DNA from 2 places in the Caldicellulosiruptor acetigenus genome. Region 2 is predicted to be linked to the other one. Evidence: riboswitches for the same ligand, from Rfam matches in the RefSeq annotation. Region 2 holds a riboswitch; the other holds the start of a gene.

Region 1 (11,910 bases), 350 kb from region 2:
TGTTGGAGACCATTTTGAATGGTTTGTTGAAAACTGCGTGCCACCAATATACTATGATGAAGCAAAGCAAAAAGGACTAAATATCTATCAGCTACTCAAAGAAAAAGCAAAGGCTCTAAAACCTGGTCAGAGCGGTCTTTTGGCACTTGACTGGTGGAATGGTAACAGGTCAATCTTGGTTGATGCAGACCTGACAGGAATGATGCTTGGCATGACACTCACAACAAAGCCAGAGGAGATGTACAGGGCACTGATTGAGGCAACGGCGTACGGCACAAAGATAATAATTGACAACTTCAATGAGCATGGCGTTGAGGTAAGAGAGCTTTATGCGTGCGGTGGAATTGCTGAAAAAGACGAGCTTTTGATGCAGATTTATGCTGATGTGACAGGGCTTGAGATAAAAGTGTCAGCATCACCTCAGACTCCAGCACTCGGTTCTGCAATGTTTGGTGCAGTTGCTGCAGGAAAAGAAAGAGGTGGGTATGACAGCATATTCGAGGCTGCAAAGAAGATGGCAAAACTAAAAGACTATTCTTACAAACCAAATCCGCAAAACCACGAGATTTACAAAAAACTCTACAGAGAATACAGAATTCTTCACGACTACTTTGGCCGTGGAGCAAATGATGTGATGAAGAGGCTAAAAGAGATAAAAGAAGAAGTTTCAAGGATGTAAAGCTTTTAAATCTTTTAACCCTTCAAAAGCAGGCTGCCCTTTTAAAACTTCCTTTGCTTTTTAGGGGTGGCCTGCAAGTTAAATAATGGTATTGATTTAAAAATTTTTAAGTGGTATGATAAAAATAAACTTGTATGGACAAGATGATGATAAGATGAGCAAAACCAAATATGAGATTATAAAAGATTTCATTATTGAAGGGATTAGCTCTGGCAAGTTCAAAGAGGGCGAGAAGATTTATTCAGAGAATATGCTGTCACGAAAATTCAAAGTTTCGCGGCACACGGTAAGAAGAGCTATAATGGAGCTCGAATTTGAGGGACTTCTTGTTTCTCAAAAAGGAAGAGGTACGTTTGTTGCAAAGAAAACTGCCGACAGCTCTAAATGCATTGCTGTTCTGACAACATTTATATCCGACTACATCTTTCCCCTGATTATAAGAGGAATTGAAAAGGTGATAGCACATGAAGGGTATGGTCTTTTGCTGTTTTCGACTGACAACAGCTACGAATTTGAAAGGTATCATTTGGAGAGTATAATAAACAACCCAAACATAGATGCTGTCATAATAGAGCCGACAAAAAGTGCCTTGCCTTCCAAAAATCAAGAGCTTTACAGAAAACTTATACAAAAAGACATTCCTGTGATTTTCATCAACACTATTTTAGAAGGCATTGCTCAAAACTACATAATAACCAAAGACCAATCAGCAGTTTACAAGCTCACAACCAGTCTTATAAAAAGCGGTTGCAAAAAGCTTCTAGGTATTTTCAAAGGCGACGATTTGCAGGGGATAAAAAGATACAGTGGTTTTGAGAAAGCGTGCAAGGAGGCACAGGCAGAGTTTGATGCAATCTTTTTTACAAGTGAGGAGTATAATTTTGTTCATAATAGAGCTGCTGAAGTCATATCAAGAGAAAGATTTGATGCAGCCGTTTGCTACAACGACAAGATTGCTCTTCCTCTTTGTGTAAAGCTAAAAGAAATGGGATTTAGAATTCCTCAGGATATATCAGTTACGGGATATGACAATTCACTTCTTTCTACACTGACAGATATAAAGCTCACAACAGTTGAGCACCCGAAAGAAAAGCTTGGAGAGATGGCAGCAAAAGCAGCAGTTGCCATGATAAAGAAGAGCAGAAGAGGTGTTAAAGAAGAGGTTGAATGCGAGATTATCTTTAGAAATTCCACAAAAGGAGGGCTATAAGTATGTTGGAAAATCTGAAAGAGCTTGTTTGCAAATATAATTTGTATCTTCCAAAATATGGCCTTGTCACATGGACATCTGGCAATGTCTCAGCTCGCGACCCTGAGACAAACCTTGTTGTCATAAAACCATCCGGTGTTATGTACGACGATTTGACACCTGATAAGATGGTTGTGGTTGACATGGACGGAAATGTTGTTGAAGGAAGTTTAAAACCATCAACAGACACCCTCACACATCTTTATGTATACAAACACATGCCACACATAAATGCTGTTGTCCATACACATTCTAACTATGCAACAGCATTTGCAGCGCTGGGCCAGCCCATTAAAGTGTATCTGACAGCAATTGCCGATGAGTTTGGCTGTGAGATTCCGTGTGGACCGTATGCTCAGATTGGTGGTGAGGACATAGGCAAGGTGATAGTGGAGTATATAGGAGACTCACCCGCAATCCTTCTTCAGAACCATGGAGTTTTTACAATAGGCAAGACAGTTGATGAGGCAGTTAAAGCGGCTGTTATGGTTGAAGATGTGGCAAAAACAGTGTTTATTGCAAAGATGATGGGCGAGCCTATCGAGATCCCACCTGAAGAGGTAAAAAGAGCTCATGAGAGGTACATGACCAAGTACGGACAGAAATAAAGTTTTTTTGAACTCCCCCAGCACAAAAAGGTTGTGATATACACAACACAAGGCTGCCGTTTTCAAATGGCAGCCTTGCTTGTTTTTTTACAGTCCAAATATTCTACTTACAACCTCTTTTAACTCTTCATCGCTTATAGATGTATTTCTTCCATTTTCATATTGATTGTCTACCCACTCTTTGACCTTTTGAACTCTTGGGTCTTTTTTATCAACCTGGATGTCAATGCCGCTATCTTTGAAGTACCTGTTTATCCAGATTACAATTCCTGCAATGCCTGAGTATGCATCTATAATCACCTTAGGAGGCCTTCCCAGAATCTTTCCTGTATCAAATATATTGTAAATCTCCTCATCTTTCATAAGCCCATCTGCATGAATTCCAGCCCGTGTTGCGTTAAAGTTCTCACCAACAAAAGGCGTCATTGGAGGAATCTCATACCCGATTTCTTTTTTGAAATAATCAGCAATCTCAGATATTACAGCAACGTTCATGCCGTCTGCTGACCCTCTTATCTGAATATATTCCATCACCATTGCCTCTAAGGGAGTGTTGCCAGTCCGCTCACCTATTCCCAAAAGTGATGTGTTTACCATTGAAGCACCGTATAGCCATGCCATTGTTGAGTTTATTACTGCCTTGTAAAAATCGTTGTGACCGTGCCACTCAAGCCACTCAGATGGCACTTCACCGTAGTTCACAATGCCATAGATTATCTGTGGAACGCTTCTTGGCAGAGCAACACCAGGGATGGGTGAGCCAAGCCCCAGCGTGTCACAAGCTCTGATTTTCACAGGCATGTTTGCCTGTTTTGAAAGTTTCATAAGCTCGTTGATAAATGGCAGAACAAACCCATAAAAGTCTGCACGTGTGATGTCTTCAAAATGGCATCTTGGAATTACTCCTGCCTCTAAAGCTGCCGACACAATCTCTAAGTACTGCTTCATTGCCTGACTTCTTGTCATCCTTAGTTTTTTGAAAATGTGATAGTCAGAACATGAGACAAGTATTCCTGTTTCCTTGATACCAAGGCTCTTTACAATCTCAAAGTCCTCTTTTTTTGCACGAATCCAAGCAGTCACTTTTGGAAAATCATAGCCTTTTTCTAAACACTTTAAAACTGCTTCCTTGTCCTGCTTTGAGTAGACAAAGAACTCTGTGTGAAGAATAACACCGCTTCCATTGTCAAGCTCATGCAAGTAGTCATAAATCCTACAGATTTGCTCAACAGTGTAGGGTGAGCGTGACTGTTGGCCGTCTCTGAAGGTTGTGTCTGTGATGTAAAGCCGCTCAGGAACATTCATTGGCACAATTCTGTGGTTAAAAACAAGCCTTGGTACCTCATTGTAAGGATAGATGTTCCTAAAAAGATTTGGCTCCTCAATGTCCCTGAACTGATACTCAATCTCGAGAATGTGAGTCTTTTGATTGAACTTAACATTCATAAAACAATAACCTCCCTTTCAAAGCTTCGGGGGTTAGCTGACGGGTTCGGGCAGAAAGGGACATTTGCCCTACAAGGCAAAAATGCCTTGATTCACCCCAAAAAAGTGGGTCCCCCCTATCCTGTGCTTTTTTTTACACAGGAATTCAGCTTTTTTTAATTTTATTTTTTTATTATGATTTTTATCATACCAGAAAAGCGGCAGTTTGGCAAGGAAGAATGTCTATACCTTCACAAGCTCATACTCCAAACTTCCAAGTCCAATCTCTTGAGCATGCTTTAGTGCAACTCTCCAGTCCGTGTCAGGATGAATGCTCTTGAACCTATCAATCTTACCATCAACCTCTATGTGTTTTGCCTTTTCAAATACAGAGCCAGCTGGTGTGAACGTAGAGTTATTTACAAGGTCAACACATGCCTTGTCAAGCGCAACAGGGTCAAATGACGCTGCAATACCAATGTCTGGTGCAACAGGGATATCGTTGTGTGACCAGCAGTCACAGTCAGGTGAAATATTCATGACAAAATTTATGTGAAAATGAGGCTTATCCTTTAAAACTGCATACGCATACTCAGCAATCTTCTCGCTTGCGATTGACGCTGCCTCATCCCAGTTGACTGTTGCTGCACCGAACTGGCACACAGCAACGCACTGACCACATCCAACACACTTTTCATAGTCAATAACTGCTTTTTTCTTCTCATTCAAAGTTATAGCAAGCTGCGCACAGCTTTTGACGCACATTCCACACCCGACACATTTTGAAACCTTTATAACAGGCTTTGAGGATGAGTGCATAAAAAGCTTTCCGCCGCGAGAACCAGAACCCATTCCAATGTTTTTGATAGCACCACCAAACCCTGTCATCTCATGACCTTTAAAGTGGTTCATTGAGATTATAATATCAGCATCTGCAATGGCAGATCCAATCTTTGCTTTTTGTGTATGCTTGAGGTTCACTTCAATCTCTCTGTACTCTGTTCCTTTCAGACCATCTGCGATGATTACATGACAGCCAAGCACAAGAGGGTTAAATCCATTTTCATACGCAGCTTCTAAGTGGTCTAAAGCGTTGCTTCTTCTTCCTGTGTAAAGTGTGTTTGCATCTGTGACAAACGGTTTCCCGCCAAGGCTTTTGACGAGTTTTACAATCCTTGCAACGTAGTTTGGTCTTATATACGCAAGGTTTCCAGGTTCTCCAAAGTGTACCTTGATAGCAACAAACTTGTTTTTAAAATCGATTGTTTCAATCCCTGCCTTTTTCACAAGGTTTTCAAGCTTATCAAGCATATTATACCCTGGTTTGGTTTTAAAGTCTGTGAAATACACCTTTGATTTTGCCATTTTCCCTTTTCAACTCCTTTCAAAATTTTCGGGTAAGTAAAATTATAATCCTTTTTTGAGATTTGTGAATAGCTCAATTTTAACAGAAGGTTGCAAAATGTTGATGTGTGGTTTTGCAAGTTATAGTATAATAGTGAAAAGTGGAAGAGTACAAGAATGCACTTTTTTGATATAAGGTATCAAAAAGGATACTATCAAAGATAGTCTCCGGCAAGCTAAAGAGGGTGTTTTTGCAATGAAGGTCTTGATTGTTGACAATTTTGATTCGTTTACGTATAATCTCTACAACTATTTTTTAAGACTCAAGGTGTCTACCACTGTGATAAACAGAGATAAGATTACCATAGAAAAAATCCTGCAGCTAAACCCTACTCACATTGTCCTTTCTCCTGGACCAGGACGGCCTTCCAACGATAAGATTTTGTTTGAAATCATAGATAAGTTTAAAGAGACAAAAAGTATTCTTGGTGTATGTCTTGGACATCAGGCAATTGGCATGTTCTTTGGAGCAAAACTAAAAAAAGCAAAAAGACCTATGCACGGGATTGTGGATACAATATTTCATGACCAAAAAGGAGTATTTGAAAACCTCAAAAACCCTCTGCGCGTTGTGCGATACCACTCTCTTGTAATAGATGATATTGACACTCTACAACTTACCGTCACAGCAACGTCGCAAGAGGGAGAGGTTATGGGTATAAGACACAAAAGATTTAAAATAGAAGGTGTGCAGTTTCATCCCGAGTCAATTGCGACGCAGCAGGGGCTTTTGATGCTTAAAAACTTTTTAAAAGGGTGAGAATTAAAAGTGCAGATTTTAGTTTACAACATAGTACCTGACCCATTTTTGATTTTTTGTCATTTGAAAAGCGACTTTTCAGTTTTGCTTGAGAGCAGTATGCTGAGTAGAAGATATGGGAGATATTCTTTTTTGTTTTTAAAGCCCAAGGAAGTTTATATCTTGAGTGAAGACGATGATGTTTTTGAATATTTAAACCAACTTTCAAACAAAGTAGCAAGAAAACATAACCCTTCTGACTTTGTCTTCAATGGGGGTTTTGCAGGATACTTTTCTTATAACTTTGGTGTTGACCTTTTTGAAGTTGAAAGGAGAAAAGATACCTCTTTTGTACCCAAAGCATTCTTTGGGTATTTTGAAGATTTTGTGGTCATTGACCACTTTGAAAAAAAGACATATGCTTCTTTTACATCCAAAGCCTTGGCAAGGGAATTTGAAGGGATACTGAAAAGTGAAAACCTTGTCCTGCCAAGCTTTAAAGAGTCTTGGGTTGAAAGAGCCTGGTGCAACTTTGAAAAGTCGGAATACATGCAGGCAGTGAAAAGAATAAAGGATTATATTTTTGAGGGTGATGTTTACCAAGTAAATCTTTCACAGCGGTTTTTTGTAAAAGGTGTATTTGACCCTGACTTTTTGTATTTTGACCTCAGAAAAAGAAACTATGGTAGTTACCATGCGTATATAAAACTTCCGAAAGCATCCATAATATCAACATCGCCTGAACTTTTTTTGAGAAAAAGAGGGGATACTATTGTAACCAAACCAATAAAAGGTACATCTAAGCGCGGGAAAACCCCGGAAGAAGACAGAGCTTTGAAAGATGGATTATATAACGATATAAAGTGCAGGTCAGAGCTTTTGATGATTGTTGACCTTGAGAGAAACGACTTTGCAAAGATATGTTTGCCAGAGTCCATTGAGGTTGAAAAACTCTTTGATATTGAAGAATATTCAACAGTTTTTCATCTTGTCTCCACCATAAAGGGAAAGCTCTTAAGGGGAATGGATTTAAAAAGGATAATTGAAGCAACCTTTCCAGGCGGGTCAATAACAGGTGCACCAAAGCTGAATGCTATAAAGATTATAGAGGAGCTTGAAAAGTGTCCGCGAGGGATATACTGCGGCTCTATTGGTTATATCTCAAATAATTTCAACATGGATTTTAACATTGCAATAAGAACGCTTGTTGTAGAAGATAACACAGCATACTTTAGTGTTGGCGGCGGAATTGTATGGGACTCTCAAGAAGAGGATGAATGGTGGGAAACAATCCACAAAGGGAGGCCGTTTTTAGAAATTTTGGGAATAAATGATTTTGCAGGTGCTTGAAAAGGAGGTTCAAAATTTGGAAGAGTTTTTCCGGTCATATGGCTTTGGGTTATTTCCTTTCGAAACAATCTATTTTGACAAAAAGGGTGCGCATTTTTTGTATGAACACTTTGTAAGATTTAAAAGAGCTTTCTGGATACTTGGGCTTAGGTTTGATTTGGAGTTTGAAAAGTTCAAGGAGACTTTAGAGAGGTATATAGCTTGTTGTGGGAAAGATTATGGTGGGGTGAGGATTTTATATGTTGATGGCAATTTGATTTTAGAGCAAAAGGAAATAAGGTATAGCAAAGAACTTTTCCAAAAAGGTTTTGAGCTAAAAATCGCACGGACAAGAAAAGATAAAGCTAATATACTAAACTATATAAAAACTACCAATATAGGTGTCAATTTGATAGAAGAAAAAAGTGCCAAGAGAAAAGGATTTGACAGCTGTCTTTTTCTCAATCAAGATGATTTTATATGCGAGGCAGCGTTTGCCAACATCTTTTTCAGAAAAGATAAGGTTATTTACACACCTCACGTTTTGTGCGGACTGCTTCCAGGTGTTGTAAGAAAACAGGTGATAAGGGTATCAGAGAAATTAGGATACATGGTAAAGAAGGCTTATTTGAAAATAGAAGATATTAAGAATATGGATGAGTGCTTTATTACAAGCAGCATAGCAGGTATTTTTCCTGTTTTGCGGATTGAAAACATTGAGTTTAAACAGAGAAGTTTTGCAGAATATTTAGTGAGTATAGAAACCTTTAATCGTCCGTGGGTATGCTGAAAATAAAAAACAAAATGGGCTGCTAAACCCTCTTAATTTTGAGCAGCCCGTGTGCTTTTTAATTTTGTGCCGATTCAGTATTTTCAATCTTTGCCTTACTGAGTGCATCTTCAACTGCCATGATAATACCATAAGACGTTCTTGTCGCACCAGAGATAATATCAACATTTGTTGACTGAGACTCTATTATTTCCTTAGGAATAATCTCAAATGGCAGCTGTGCAAAGCTTGGTGTTTCGTGATGAGAGATTATTTGAATATCTGTAATTTTATCGTTTTTGATTGTAACCTGAACAACAAGCCCTGGTCTGTATCCAAAACCTTCGCCTGTATATGTTCCATCTTTGTAAATTTTAGAGGCAGATTTTTGTGTATTGAATTCCTGAGAATTTTGTGTAGCAAGACTTGTATTTTCTGATTCAGTTTGATTTTCTTGAAAATCCAAGTTATTTTCAGATTGAGTACTCTGCGAAAAAGTTGTTGAAGGTTTTAAAGATGTAATTTTTTGATTCAATGGTTCAATAGAAGAAGCAGTAGCAAAAAAGCTTGCAACTGAAAACACGCCTGCAATGGCTGCGGCGGAAGTATACCGTGGGTCTATTTTGGTCTTTGCGATGTTCAGCTGAATATTAAATCTTGGACAGCTTTCAACGCATTTTACACACGCTATGCACTCACCTTTGTAATTTTCAACATTATTCATATCTATTCCCATTGGGCACGTGCTATTACATATACTGCACTTTCCACAGTTTTTGTCTGCCTTTTTGACAAATAAAAGCTTTGCTCTGGAGATTATATTGAAGATTGCACCAAGTGGGCAGAAGTATCTGCAATGGGCTCTGTTTACAAAAAGGCTCAATATTAATACAAACACGAAAAATACAAAGCTTGGCAAGTATGTCTTTATATCAAAATTCAAAGAAAGCAGGTTGTCAAAGGAATCCCAGGGGTCAGCATAAAAAGTTTTTCCAAACGTCCATACCATTACAATAAGGTATATAAGCACAAGGTATTTTATCATTTTAAGAAGGTCATCTAATTTTTTAGGCATTTCAAATGTCTTTTTAAAGATTTTCTTACCCAAAAAATATATCCATTCCAAAATGCTTCCAAATGCACATACCCAGCCGCAAAAAAACCTTCCCAAAAAGATTGTGATAATCAGGGTTACAATAAGCATTATAAAGTTCTGGTTAAATTGAAAGTTTTCCTTGCCCAAGAAGGCTAAATACAGGCTTTTTATTTGAGAAAGAAGCATTGCAAAAGAAAGAGGAAAGAAAATAAATGAAATAAGCTGGATAAAAAACCTTAGTATTTGTGTTGGCATTACCTTTTTTGTCACAGAACAATCACCTCATTTGTCTTGATAACTCTAAATGAGCTGTCACACAGGGTAAACCTTTGTGCAAGCGATGGTGTTATATATATTTCACGGAAAGGGGTGACAACCACAGCTTCAGTGGTCTTGCTGTCCTGTATGAAATTTATGGCCTTTTTAAATCCCATAGCAAAAAGAGCAGTTGATATCGCATCTGCAAATGTCGAGTTTGTGTCAACAACGGTTATACTTGCAATGTCATCTTTTGCAGGAAAGCCTGTTTTTGGATTGATTATGTGTGAAAGTTTTTTACTGTCAATGGTAAAATACCTCTCATAACTTGCAGAAGTTACAACTGAAATACTGCCAAGCTCTAAAAAACCCAGCACATCTTCTCTTGTTTTAAAAGGATGACGAATTCCCACCTTCCAAAGGCTCTCATCATGTTTTTTCCCAACTGTCAATATATGCCCGCCAAGGTCGACAATTGCTGAATTTATACCTTCCTGTTCAAAAATCTCACGTATTTTGTCTGCAAGAAAGCCTTTGGCAATAGCTCCAAAGTCAAGTTTGACTTTGTTTTTAAGCTTTACTCTATAGTTTGATAAAAGTTGTATGTTTTCTGAGCCTGTATAAAGAAGAGCAAGTTCTACTTCTTCTTTTGCTGGCATCTGATTTTTTTGTTTTGCCTCTTTCCAAAGGTCCATAAGTCTTTTTACTGTTATATCAAAATAGCCTTCTGAAAGTACGCTGTACTCAACCGACTTTTTGATAAGCTGATAAACCTCTGGGCAGACTTTTATGGGGATATAATTTCCATATCTGTTCAATTTTGATATCAAACTCTTCGGCTTAAAAATGGACAATTTATTTTCCATATCTAAAATAAGACTGTAGGCTCTGTCAAATGCACTTTCAAAGTTTGGCTGATAAAAAATAAAATGAATGTCTGTGCCAAGTGCAAACATTGATTTTATAATCTTTGTCTCATTTGAAATCAAGGCTGTGTCCATTGCTGTCAATCAAGCTCCTTCTGTGCAGTTTTTGTAATATCTATTATAAGGCAAAAAAAGAGATGGTGTGTGAACAAATTGTGAAAAGATTGTGAAATGAAATTAAAAAATTGTGAAATTCAATTTTCAAGAATTTTTCGAATTGTGGCCAGAAGAAGTGGTTTTACCTTTTCGATTGGAGCAGGCTCGCTGTTGACAATGCTCGAGTAAGTGAGTGAGCTTACAAGTTCAAGTATCATAAAGATTACCATTTCAAGTTCTTCTTGAGAATAGTTTGTATTGAGGTTTTTCAAAAACATCTCTTTTGCTTTTTTGATCTCAACAAGCTGGTCGTTTTCGGTAATCTTTTTATAAAACACCCATGAAAAATCCTTTTTTAAGAATCTAAATAGCACTCTGTTTTTACTAAGATAATCTATAATGTACTCAAGAAAAAACAAGAATTTGTCAACAGGCGAAGGAAATTCTTTGCTTGAGACTTCCTGCAATGCTTTTTTGACAATCTCGCTACTTTTTTTGAGAATTAACTTTTCCAGGATATCCTCTTTGTCCTTGAAATAAAGATAAAAAGTTCCCTTTGCAACGCCAGCTTTTTTAACAATTTCATCTATTGCAGTGGCTGTTATTCCCTTTTCAATAAAAAGGCTGTACGCAGCATCTAAAAGCCTGTTTTCCTTGATTAACTTTTTTTGAGCTCTTCTTCCTTCTTTTCTAAGAAGCATTTACAATCCCTTTCTTTTAAATTCTAAATTACATCTTCTCTTATCAAACATTATATCCTATAAACCCTATGCTTTCAAACCATTTTTCGCAGAGTTTTGTCCACTCTTTAACATATAAAGTGTCGCTGGCAAGACCAAGTCCGTGTCTTCCGTGAGGGAAAATGTGAAGCTCGAACGGTACCCCGTGTTTTTTTAGAGCCATTGCAAACAAAAGAGAGTTTTCGACAGGTACGCTACTATCATCGCTTGTATGCCACAAGAATGTTGGTGGTGTTTTGCTTGAAACCATGTTGTGTGATGAAAGTGTCCACACCAAAACTGGGTCGGGGTTTTCACCAAGCAGAGCTTTTTTGCTGCCTTCGTGGGCAAACTCAGCAAGGCTTATAACGGGATAGCACAGGACCATACAGTCAGGTCTGCAGGAAACTCTTTCAACAGGGTCATCATTTTTCTTGTCGCCACTGTCAAAGTGTGTGCCAACCAAAGATGCCAAGTGCCCACCTGCAGAAAATCCTAAAACACCAATTCTGTTTGGGTCAATATTCCACTTCTTAGAAAAGTATCTTACAAGTCGAATTGCTCTTTTTGCATCCAAAAGAGGAGCAGGGTGTTTGTAAGGCTGTACTCTGTA
Region 2 (11,910 bases):
CAGAAATAATTAGTATAGACATCCAGCAACTTGTGTGATATAATAATGCAAGCAAATTATTACATACAAAGGGGTTGAATATGCCGATGAAGTTTTCTAAAAAGTTAGTTGCAATACTTGTTTTGATTGCATTTGCGGTAGCTTTAATTCCATTTTATTCTCATGCTGCAGACTTTCCTGTCACAGTTAAAGACGGGAAAGGCTATAGCATAACTGTAAAGCAAAAGCCTCAGAGGATTTTGTCTCTTGCACTTCAAACAGATGAGATTTTGCTCAATATGGTATCAAGCAGCAGAATTGTTGGGCTTTCAATATTTGCTGATGACAAGAACAATTCCAATGTCGTAAATCTTGCTAAGAATGTAAAAGGCAGATATTCGAGCAACGACATTGAAAAGATAATTGCGGCAAATCCTGACCTTGTGATAGTGCCTTATTACATTGACAAGTCAAAGTACGACCTTTTGAAGAAGGGTCTTAAGTGTCCTATATATGTCAGCTTAAATCCAAATTCGATTGCAAATATCAAACAGGAGATTATAAATCTTTCAAAGCTAACTGGTGAAATCCAGAAAGGCCAGGCTCTTATAAAGTACATGGACGATAAAATTAACTTTGTGCAGAAAAAGGTAAAATACTTGAGAAAGAAGAAGTATGTGCTCTTTTACACATACTATTTCAACTCAACATATGGCAAGAATACAACCCAGCATGAGATTGCAAAGTATGCAGGGGTTATAAATATAGCAGCTGTTGCTGGATTGAAAGGCTGGCCAACTATATCAAAAGAACAGATTTTAGAGTGGGACCCTGACATCATTGTTATTCCGTCTGCGTCGTACAATCCAAAAAAGACTTCTCAGCAGTATGTAGAGGAGTTCAAAAAAGACCCTGCTTTCAAAAACTTAAAAGCTGTAAAGAACAACAGCGTAATTATTCTTGATGATAGGCACGTTCAAACAGTTTCGCACTATATTGTTGAAGGTATTTATGACTTAGCAAAAGCTGCGTATCCGTATCTTTTCAAATAAGGCTTTTATAAGTGGTGGTGCAGTTGAAAAAGGTTTTGATTATTTTATTCTTTCTGCTTTTGACAGTATTTATAATATCCATAGGGGTGGGAAGTGTTTTTATCCCTCCCCTTCGTGTTTTAAAGGCACTTTTATCGCTCATAGGCATCAATTTAGGTCCAGCGAATGATATGGATTTGACAATTGTCGGGCAGATAAGACTTCCAAGAATAATAATTGCAATGATTGTTGGGATGAGCTTGAGCATAGCTGGTGCGCTTGTTCAAGGACTTTATAGAAACCCCATGGCAGACCCAGGGATTATCGGAACGTCAAGCGGTGCAAGTTTAGGTGCTATTATTTGCATAGCCTTTTCGCTCAACACCATAAACATATTTTATTTACCATTGTTTGCTTTTGCAGGTGCGCTTTTGATTTCTTTTTTAGTGTACAGACTTTCGACTAAGAACAACAAAACTCCCATTACAAACCTCATTTTAATTGGTATTGCAGTTTCAACTTTTGTGTCTTCTATAAACTCTTTGATTCTTTCAAACATAAATCAGTATCAGGTAAGCGAATACATATTTTGGATGCTTGGAAGCTTAGACGGCAGAAGCTGGGTACATGTGAAGATTAGCTTTGTTCCTCTTTGTGTCTTGATACTGTGTTCTTTGCTATTTGCAAAGAGGATAAATATTTTGATACTTGGTGAGGAAGAGAGCTTTACAATTGGTGTAAATCCAGAAAAGCTAAAAAAAGCCTTGCTTTTTCTTGTTTCGCTCATAACGGGGATAGCAGTTTCAGTCTCAGGACCGATCAGCTTTGTTGGGCTAATTGTACCACACATGCTCAGACTCATTGTTGGAAGCGATTATAGAAGGCTGATACCTGCTTCGGTTCTGAGTGGTGGAATATTTTTGATTGTGTGTGATACAATTGCAAGAGTATTGTTTTCACCAGTTGAAGTAAAAGTTGGGATTATAACCTCTTTGGTGGGGGTACCATATTTTTTGTACCTTCTGAAAAAGCGTGAAAATGAGGTGAGTGTATAGAATAATGCCTCTTTTTGTTGAGAACCTCAAATGCGGCTACTCTTATCCAATTGTCGAGATAAACGGAAGGCTTAAGTTTGAAGAAGGAAAAGTCTATGGATTTGTTGGGCCAAACGGAAGTGGTAAAAGTACGCTGATAAAGGCTTTAGCAGGACTTGTCAAAATTCTTGAAGGAAGGGTTTATTTTGATAATGTGCAGATAACCAAGCTTTCTGACATAGAAAGAGCAAAGCTTATTTCGTACATGCCACAGCACATCTTTTCAAGCTTTCCATTTACAGTTCTTGATGTTGTGATGATGGGAAGATTTCCCTATGAAAAGAGCAGGTTTTTTGCTACCTGCGAGAGCAAAAAAATTGCAGAGGAGAAGATAGAACAGGTTGAGCTTTCAAGCAAAAAGCTTTCAAGCATACTAAAGATTTCAGGTGGTGAGAGGCAAAGAACATCATTTGCGCGTGTGCTTGCTCAAAGTAGCAAAGTTTTGCTTTTAGATGAGCCAAACTCAAACTTGGACATCTCTCACCAGGAAAAGATTTTAAGGATTGCAAAACAAGAAGCGCTTTCTGGCAAGATTGTCATAATGGCAATTCACAATCTAAAAATTGCAGCAAAAGTGTGTGACAGCATTATTATGATGAAAGATGGTAAAATTGTGGATATTGGAAGGCCAGATGAAGTTCTAAACCAGCAGAACATCAAAAAGGTGTACGGAGTTGAGGCAGTTGTTTACAAAAATCCTTTCGGGATATTTGATATAGAACTTATCCAAACAGAAGCTCCAAAAGCTTTTCACGTTCATGTTATTGCAGGAGGTGGGAGCGCACAGCTTCTTTACAGGATGCTCATTGAAATGGGATGTAAAGTCACAACAGGTGTACTTTCCACAAACGACACAGACTTTGAAACAGCTCAGCTTTTTTCCATCTACACAGTATTTACAAAACCTTTTATGCCAATTGGAGAAAAAGAGTATATTGAAAATGTTCAGCTAATCAGCAAGGCAGACCTGTGCGTGCTGTGCAGTATTCCGTTTGGTGTTCAAAACCTGAAAAACTTAGAGGCACTGAGATATGCTAATAAGCTTTGCATAATTGAAGAGGAGGATATTTCAAAGCGCGATTTTACAGGCGGTTTGGCAACAAATCTTTACAATTGCTTGAGGGAAAAAGCATTGGTTGTTTCAAGCATTGAGAGCTTGAAAGATTACATCCTAAAAGAGACAAATGGTAAAATGTGAAGGGGTGATTTAAAATGAATCCAAACAAGGCATGGTGGATAGATACTAACTTTGAAACTGTAAAGAAAAACTTGGAAGCAAGAAACTTTGAATGTTTTGTTGTTGAGAAAAAAGAAGATGTTGTGCCTCTTTTAGAAAAGCTCATTTCAAAAGGTAGTGTGGTATCGTGCGGTGGGTCAATGACACTTTTTGAGTGTGGTGTGATAGATTTTCTGAGAAATGGCAGTTACAACTTTTTGGATAGATACAAAGAAGGAATAACACCTGAGGAACTTGGTGAGATTTACAGAAAATCTTTCTGGGCTGACTACTATCTTATGTCAACAAACGCAATAACACTTGACGGAAAGCTCATAAACATAGATGGAAACGGCAACAGGCTTGCAGCACTTCTTTTTGGTCCCAAAAACGTAATAGTGATTGCCGGCAAGAACAAGCTTGTTTTAAACGAAGAGCAAGGTTTGTTGAGGGTAAGGAACATAGCATCTCCTATGAACTCAAAAAGACTTTCTCGAAACACGCCATGTACTCAGGATGGAAAATGCCATGACTGTTTGAGTAGCGATAGCATCTGCAGCCATATTGTTGTGACAAGAAGGTCTCCAGCAAAGGGAAGAATCAAAGTTGTGCTGGTCAAAGAAGACCTGGGCTTTTGAGGATGTGGTTGTAATATTTTAGAAATATTTGCGTAACAATTCTGTAAAAAAGGGTTGACAGAATAAAGTGACTTGTAATAGAATAATAACATCAAAATAATAAATCACAAAGGCTGAATGTCTGAGCAAATTGTAAAAATTGCTCAGGCAGCGGGAGACCCACAGTAGCCTTTGGGGTGAATCGGCAAGAAAAAACTTGCCGTAGGGATAGCCTTCTTGTCCCGAACCCGTCAGCTAATCCCGTAAGCCTCAAGAAGGGAGTTTTTGCATGAACACTAAAGCTTTAATAGCTCTTTTGGTTGGAATTTTTCTGATGTTTTTTTCTGCAAAGGCCTTTGCCCAGTCAGCCCAGGCAAAATCTACAATAAATATAAGAAGTGCACCTTCAACAAGTAGCAAGATTTTAGGAGTTTTCCCAAAAGGGTTTAAAGCACAGGTTTTGTCAAGTGCTGGTGGATGGGTAAAGATTTCGTATGATGGAATTGTTGGGTATGTAAAGTCTGATTACATAAAACTTACAAATGATAAAACAAGCTCAGCTTCAAATACTTCAAGGTCAAGTGTTGCAAAGACGGTTGCTAAAGCTGTACAAGCTACAGTTTTAAAAGACAATGCGCGTTTGAGAAGTGATATGTCGACTTCATCAAAGGTGCTAAAGACATTAAAAAGTGGCAGCAAGGTCTATGTTTTGTCGAAAGAAGCAAATGGCTGGGTGAAGGTAAAGACGCTTGATGGGACAGTAGGATATATGGCTTATTACCTTTTGAGGATGCCATCGCAGCTTGCATCAAAGACAGTGTCACGTGGTGGCTTTGAAAGAAGTCAAGAAGAAGCTTTTGGAAATCTTAGCCTGGTACAGAGAATTTTAGAGTTTGCTCAAAGATTTCGTGGTATAAGATACTCGTATGGTGGGACATCACCATCAACGGGTTTTGACTGTTCAGGATTTGTTCAGTTTGTGTTCAAAAACTTTGGGATACATCTTGAAAGAACGGCAGCTGACATGGCAAGGACAAATGGTGTGAGAATTTCGTATAGTGAAATTAAACCGGGGGACTTGCTTTTCTTTGATACAGACGGTGGGAAAAATTATATAAATCATGTTGGTATATATTTAGGCGGTGGCAAGTTCATTCATGCATCGAGTGCAAGGGGACGCGTAATAGAAACTGACCTCAATTCATATTATGGAAGATTTTTTATGATGGCAAAAAGAGTCATAAGATGAAAGTAAAAAGGGGCTTTTTCCTGAAAATCAGAAAGGAAAAAGCCCCTTTCAAGTTTAAAAGTACTTTTTACTTTTTTATCAAAGGCAAAATCAGGTTTTTGACATCCTCTTCACTTTCAATGGTAGCATCAACTTTCTTGAGCTGCCAAACCTCAAGATGAGAAATCTCTTCGCCCGGTGCCACAGTATAAAGTGGGCTTAGAGTTTCCATCTCAAGCATGAAATCGGTTGTATATGTTTCGTAAGAACATCCAAAGTCAGGGTACTCTGCACCATCTATGTGTTTGTATTGTTTTATAAAAAGACTTCCATCGTTTAAATAGCAAACCCAGCCGTCCAAATTTGGGTATCCAATCTTAAATGCTGGCTTGCAGTTTTTATCCTGTTTTAGAATAATGAAATCTTCACCCCACAAGACTCTATGGTCGTTAAGTTTTGTATATGGCCACATGACCAAAGGATAGCTTGGTAAAAGCCCTGTATCAATCTTTGGAATTGGCATAACCTCAACTCCACCTGGTGCCATTACAGAAAGCGCCCAGATTGCAAACTTGACCTCAAAAAGACCATTGTTCTTGATTTTATATGTTACATAAGCTTCTGCTTCGGTTGGGTGAAACTTTAGTTCAATTGTTTTTTGCAAGAAAGTTGTGGTTTCCATGGGTTGTTTTAGCACAATTCCATTTTCCACAATTTCAAAGTCTATTTTGTGATTGTCGGGGAAATATGTGCGCGGCATGGCTTCCGGGCTATGCCACAGTCTTGTACCGCCGTATATTCTCCACTCGTCACCGCCAACTTTTCCTGCTTGGTCTTCCACCACACAAAAAACGTTCTTACCACCTTCAAATGCAAAATGAATTATTCTTGGTCCCACGTCTGTTGTAACAATTGCTTCAATTTTTCCATTAGAAATTTTGTAGCAGTTTTCCCAGCCCATATACTCGACTTTCTTTACCTCAACCATTTTTAACCTCTTTCCCCCTTCTCAATTTATTTTGAAAAATATAAAGGCTTAGAATATAATTAAATTATACCTTATCAGGTTGTATTTTCACAAATCAAAAAACAAAAAAGTTGTGTAGATTCATTTTTTCTTTGACAATTTTTAGATGGCAAAAGGGAGAGAAAGGGTATAGAGATGCTAAAAAAGTTCAAACCTGATATGATATGCAAAAGTATATTGGATATTGACCTTGAAACTCTTATAAAAAGAGGAATAAACTATCTCATTATCGACATAGACAACACCATAGTTGCGTGGGGTGAATTTGAGGTAAGAGACGAGATTATTGATTGGCTTGAAAAGGCTCGAAAGATGGGATTTAAAATTTGCCTTGTTTCGAACAACCAGAAGGATAGAGTCAAAAAAATAGAAAGTATACTTGGCATTCCTGCTATCTATAATGCCAAAAAACCTTTGAAATCTGGATTTTTAAAAGCTTCATACCTGCTTCATCAGGGCAAGAAAAATCATCAAACAGCTGTGATAGGTGACCAGTTCTTTACAGATGTCATAGGCGCAAAAAGGTTAAAACTTTACGTAGTTTTGGTCCGACCTTTGGAAGAAAAGGAGTTTTTTGTAACTAGAATAAACAGGATTTTTGAAAGGAAAATATTAAAATACTACGAAAAGGATGAGAGGGAATGAAAAAACTTTTTTTGATTGGCAAGAGCTTAAAACACTCGATTTCACCTTTTATTCATAACAGGATTCTATCTGAGCTGAATATTGATGCAGTTTATTCAAATGTAGAACTCTCTGATACTGAAGAGCTAAAAGAATTTGTTGAGATGGTAAGAAAAGATGAGGATGTTGTTGGATTTAACATAACAATTCCTTACAAGGAAGATATTTTGGAGTTTTGCGATGAAGTCTCAGAAGATGTCAGAATAATAAACGCGGCAAATACTGTGAAAAAAGAAGATGGGAAACTTTTGGCTTACAATACCGATTGGATAGGGTTTAAAAAAAGCTTGGAGCATGTGGGGGTTGATGTAAAAGACAAAAAAATATTGGTGCTCGGTAGCGGTGGTGCAGCAAAAGCTTGCATCTACGGGCTTTATAAAATGGGAGCAAAGGAAGTTTTTGTTGCAAACAGGACATATGAGAAGGCTGAAAGATTAAAAGAGGTTTTTCAAGACATTTTAAAAATCCTTCCAGTAGAATGGCTAAGAAGATATGAGTTTAAGTACGATATAATTATTAACACAACATCTGTGGGAATGTTTCCGAATATTGAAAACAGTCCTTTTGACTTTGAAATTTATGATCAAAGCCTGCCAGTTTTTGTATATGATATGATATACAATCCTCTTAAGACCGCCTTTTTGAAAGAGGCTGAAAAGAGAGGAATAAAGACTGAAAACGGACTTAAGATGCTTGTGTACCAGGCAGTTGAAGCAGAAAAAATTTGGTTTGGCGGCATTGATATTGTCTCAAATTTGATTGTTGAAATACTGAATGAATGTGAGAGGAAAGTAGCCCGAATTGAATAGGTATTTTTGTAATTTTCCCAAAAATTTTTTTACATCATGTAATTTTGTGGTATAATTTATATAAGGACATAAATCGAGGGGTGTATCAAAAATGAAAATTATGATAGTTGATGATGCTGTGTTTATAAGAAAGGTGTTAAAAGGTATTTTAGCCGAGCTTGGATACAATGTTGTAGCAGAGGCATCGACAGGCAAGGATGCAGTAGAACAAGCTGCAAAGGTAAAGCCGGATATAATCACGCTTGATATAACCCTTCCAGACATGAGTGGCATTGATGTTTTAAAAGAGATAAAAAGAGTGCTTCCATCTGTTCAAGTGGTAATGGTCTCTGCACTTTCTGGGCAGGAAGCTGTGATGCAGGCTCTTAGAGAAGGTGCGGTAAATTATATTACAAAGCCGTTCTCAAAAGAAAAAATAGAGAGTGTATTGAAAAGTGTGTGTGAAAACATAGAACCTAAGATAGATGAAGAAACCAAGGATGAAAGGGAAGAAAAAGAAGTTATAGAACTTCAAATGGTTAACTCAAAAGAACCTTCAGAAGGACTAGAATTAGAAGAAACTATAACGCCTGACCTTGAAATAAATAATTTGGAAGAGGAGTTAGCAGCAGAAAAATTGGCAGCAAAAGAATTAGTGGAAGAACAGCCTAAAAATGAGCCATTTTATGAGAACATAAATGTGGAAGAAAACAAGAAAGTTGAAAATGAAGAGATACATATTGATTTTAAGTTAAATTTGCGAGAAGAAAATGGAAAAGCAAGGCTTGAGGACGTAAGGGTATTCGAAAAGGACGAAGGATATGTTTTGTCCCTTTATTTCAGTGAACCTGTGACATACAATTTTGGTAAGATGAAGATTGGCAATGGTTTTATAATCAATGTGGAGGATTGTAAAATTGAGCCAAATGTCAAAGAAACCATAAAGGTTTCTGATGAGGGCTTAAGAGAAATAAAAGTAGAAGAGATTTCAGGCAATGTTTATATTGCAATTAAAACCGATATAAGAAAGTTCAACATACAAGAAAATGACAGAATAATTGAGATATTATTGCAAAAAGAAATTGCTCATCTATCCTACAATCCTTTGACAAAACTTTTGCTGATAGAAGGGATATCTTCAAAAGCAATAGAAGTAGAAAGAGCAGAAAATAACTTAAAAATAAATATCCTGAACAAGGATACAATGCTAAAAGAGGAAAGAATAGAAATAAACGATGGATTGGTTGAAACCATTGAGGTACTGAAGACCTTTAAGGGATATGTAGTGCTGGTTAAAAGTTCTAAATTCTTGGAATATGAAAAAATTGAAGGAAGAAGTTCGTTTGGCATAAGATTAAAAGAAGCAAATGTAATCAAAAGATGGAATGTATATACCAAGGAAGATATGACAATAGTCGAAATAATTTCGTCATCTGGGGATGCACAGCTTCAAATGGATCACGACAAAGAAAATGATAAGGTATATGTATATTTTAGTGATTTAGAGGTTCCAGATGAACTTCTGAACCAGCGATATGAATATGAAGAGGGCTTTATTGAATGGATAGAGTTTAAAAAAGATTATGCAGAGAAAAAGTGCTTTATGATGATATCTACTCCAGTAAATAAGGTAAGTGTATCCAAAGAAGATGGCAGAGTTCTTATTTTATGCAGGGCAATAAGAGCGTTTTTGCTTTATGATAATTTACAGACAAGACTGATTTTCCAGAATATCAAACCGTCTGAGATAGAACTTGAACTTATTGAAGACAAAAAATTAAGATTCAGTATACTCAATAGATTTGTAAATCTAATAAAAGATTCTATGGTGGAAGACAATCAGTTTATTGAAAAGGTAGAGATCGAAAAAGTTAAAAATGGCTATGAAGGTCTAATCTACCTTAAAAAGAGATGCAGTTTTTATTCCCTCTTGGCCAAAGATAAGGTATCAACAGATGTTTACCTGACACCTTTAAAAGCTCAGAATAAAATCAACTTTTATGAGTACGAAGAGAAAGATAATAAAGCTATCTTACATATAAGAGGAGAAGGAAAGTTAGATAAAGAGATTAGGCAAGAAGATGGAGTAGTCAGAATAGAAATTTTTGATGCTCAGTTAGAAAACATATCCACCTTACCTGTTGAGCTTGAGAGTTGTTGCATAGAAAAAATCATTTTTAAAGAAGCAGAAAATGATAAAGTAGTAATAGAGGTCTATCCTTTCAAAGATGATTTTATTGTAAGCGACTATGCAAACGGCTTTGATTTAGAATTTGCTCTGGATACAATAGAAATTCTGGTATCTAATAATTCTATCCAGCTTGAGGGACTTGACAAAAATGATATTAGTTTCAAAGAAGACAAAGAGAACAATCAATTTGAAGTAGAGATTAGGAAAAAAGGTATTTTTATTTCCACCGGGCTGTTCAAAGTTGAAGATAGCCTTATCAAAAGCTATCAGGTTTACAAATCTAAGGGAAGTTATGGAATTATTATAAAGACTAATAAAAAAGCAGTTGCTGTTGTAAACTCTGATAAAGAAAAAGCCGTTGAAATTGTAATGAAAAAACTGCCTGAACTGACAACGTGTGAAGTTGTTGTAAACAGCGAAACTGAAGCATATTTAAAACTTGGCATTGATGGCGAGCTGTTTAAAGAGCCTGAGGTCGAGCAAATTGGAAAAGGTGTAATAGAAGTAAAGCTATCAAAAATTGTATATGATCAGATTGAGTTGACTTCTCAGTATTACGAGAATGGAATAGTAAAGCTCATAGAGTTTATACCTGCTGAGGAAAATCTGAGCATAAGAATAAGCTTTAACCGTGCACATTGGGAAATTGAATCTGGCCTATCACAACTTCTTTTGAAATTTGAAAAGGCAACTTCAAAAATTGAAGTGGATGATAGTGGTGTTGTTATAAGGTATATAGATGCAGAGGATGTTTCCTATAGGATCTTTGAGGAAAATGGTGTAATAGTATTAGATGTTCCTTCTTATGCAGGGGATTTTGCTAATACCATTCCTGCTATAAAGAGCGAAAAGGCTGTGAAATTCATCAGCATAGAAAAGATAGAATCTGGATGGAGAATATATTTGATTACAATGACCGGTATTAAATTCCAACTTGAGAGAAAACAAGAGGAGATGAAGGTAGAATTTTTTGAAGAAAAAGGTGTCTTGAGCGAGGTTGCAGGCTAAGTTTTAAAAAAGGTTAAAAAATGGTAAAGACTAAAAGAAGGTGAATTCAGTTGCCGGTAAACGAAAAGAGAAAAATAGGTGAGCTTTTATTAGAGGCAGGAATTATCACAACGAAGCAGTTAGAAGAAGCACTTCAAATTCAGAAAAAGACAGGAAAAAAAATAGGCGAAATCCTTGTTGAAAAGGGATATGTCACAGAAGATGAAATTTTAGAGGTTCTGGAGTTCCAGCTGGGAATACCTCATGTTAAGCTTGACCAGTATGTAATTGACCCAGAGGTTGTGAATTTAGTTTCTGAAAGCATAGCACGAAGACATACTCTTATTCCAATCCAGCTAAAGGATGACAAACTTGTTGTTGCAATGGCTGACCCGCTGAACATTTTTGCAATAGAAGATGTTGCAATTTTTTCTGGCAAAAATGTTCAGCCAGTCATTGCAAAAGCTTCTGAGATAAAAAGACAGATAGAAAAGTTTTACGGAAAGCAAGAAGCCTTAAAGGCTATTGAAGAGCTCAAAAAAGAGGGTGCTGCTCAAAGAAGGGTTCAGACAACGAGAATGCAGATAAGTTCTGAAGATGACGCAGAAGGTCCTGTTGTCAAGCTTGTAAACTCCATATTTGAGCAGGCAATAACATCTAGAGCAAGCGACATTCACATTGAACCCTTTGAAAATGAAATAAGAGTAAGATTTAGGATAGATGGCATACTATATGACATTCTTCAGCTTGAAATTGAGACCCTGCCATCTCTTGTTGCAAGGATAAAGGTTATAGGTAACATGGATATTGCTGAAAAAAGAGTGCCGCAGGATGGCAGAACCACATTCTTGTTTGCTGACAAGGTATATGACATGAGAATTTCTTCTCTTCCAACTGTTTATGGTGAGAAGATAGTTATAAGAATTGCTGACAAGGGAGCATTTATCAAATCCAAGACAGAACTTGGATTTACAGAAGATGACTTAGAAAAATATAACAGGATTATTTCAGCACCCCACGGTATAATTCTTGTGTGCGGACCAACTGGAAGCGGGAAAACTACTACCT

Evidence for each region. A riboswitch is a leader RNA that binds a small molecule or an ion and turns the genes downstream of it on or off. The one in region 2 is predicted to bind cyclic di-AMP.
Region 1: another riboswitch for cyclic di-AMP. It lies ahead of OTK01_RS02560 (beta/alpha barrel domain-containing protein); the one in region 2 lies ahead of OTK01_RS04300 (C40 family peptidase).

What each region holds. Positions count from the first base shown of each region.
Region 1 is NZ_CP113866.1:551,536-563,445, forward strand. It holds gene OTK01_RS02545 (ribulokinase) at 1-679, shown strand, start outside; gene OTK01_RS02550 (GntR family transcriptional regulator) at 795-1,889, shown strand; gene OTK01_RS02555 (L-ribulose-5-phosphate 4-epimerase) at 1,892-2,536, shown strand; gene OTK01_RS02560 (beta/alpha barrel domain-containing protein) at 2,624-3,982, opposite strand; cyclic di-AMP (ydaO/yuaA leader) riboswitch at 3,989-4,143, opposite strand; gene OTK01_RS02565 (DUF362 domain-containing protein) at 4,205-5,326, opposite strand; gene OTK01_RS02570 (anthranilate synthase component II) at 5,562-6,125, shown strand; gene pabB (aminodeoxychorismate synthase component I) at 6,135-7,454, shown strand; gene OTK01_RS02580 (aminotransferase class IV) at 7,471-8,223, shown strand; gene OTK01_RS02585 (4Fe-4S binding protein) at 8,282-9,568, opposite strand; gene OTK01_RS02590 (FAD:protein FMN transferase) at 9,565-10,557, opposite strand; gene OTK01_RS02595 (TetR/AcrR family transcriptional regulator) at 10,677-11,279, opposite strand; gene OTK01_RS02600 (alpha/beta hydrolase) at 11,323-11,910, opposite strand, start outside.
Region 2 is NZ_CP113866.1:898,648-910,557, forward strand. It holds gene OTK01_RS04275 (biotin/lipoyl attachment domain-containing protein) at 1-38, shown strand, start outside; gene OTK01_RS04280 (ABC transporter substrate-binding protein) at 81-1,031, shown strand; gene OTK01_RS04285 (FecCD family ABC transporter permease) at 1,049-2,065, shown strand; gene OTK01_RS04290 (ABC transporter ATP-binding protein) at 2,070-3,302, shown strand; gene OTK01_RS04295 (lactate utilization protein) at 3,317-3,958, shown strand; cyclic di-AMP (ydaO/yuaA leader) riboswitch at 4,060-4,222, shown strand; gene OTK01_RS04300 (C40 family peptidase) at 4,227-5,186, shown strand; gene OTK01_RS04305 (hypothetical protein) at 5,254-6,153, opposite strand; gene OTK01_RS04310 (YqeG family HAD IIIA-type phosphatase) at 6,328-6,837, shown strand; gene aroE (shikimate dehydrogenase) at 6,834-7,685, shown strand; gene OTK01_RS04320 (response regulator) at 7,777-10,863, shown strand; gene OTK01_RS04325 (GspE/PulE family protein) at 10,914-11,910, shown strand, end outside.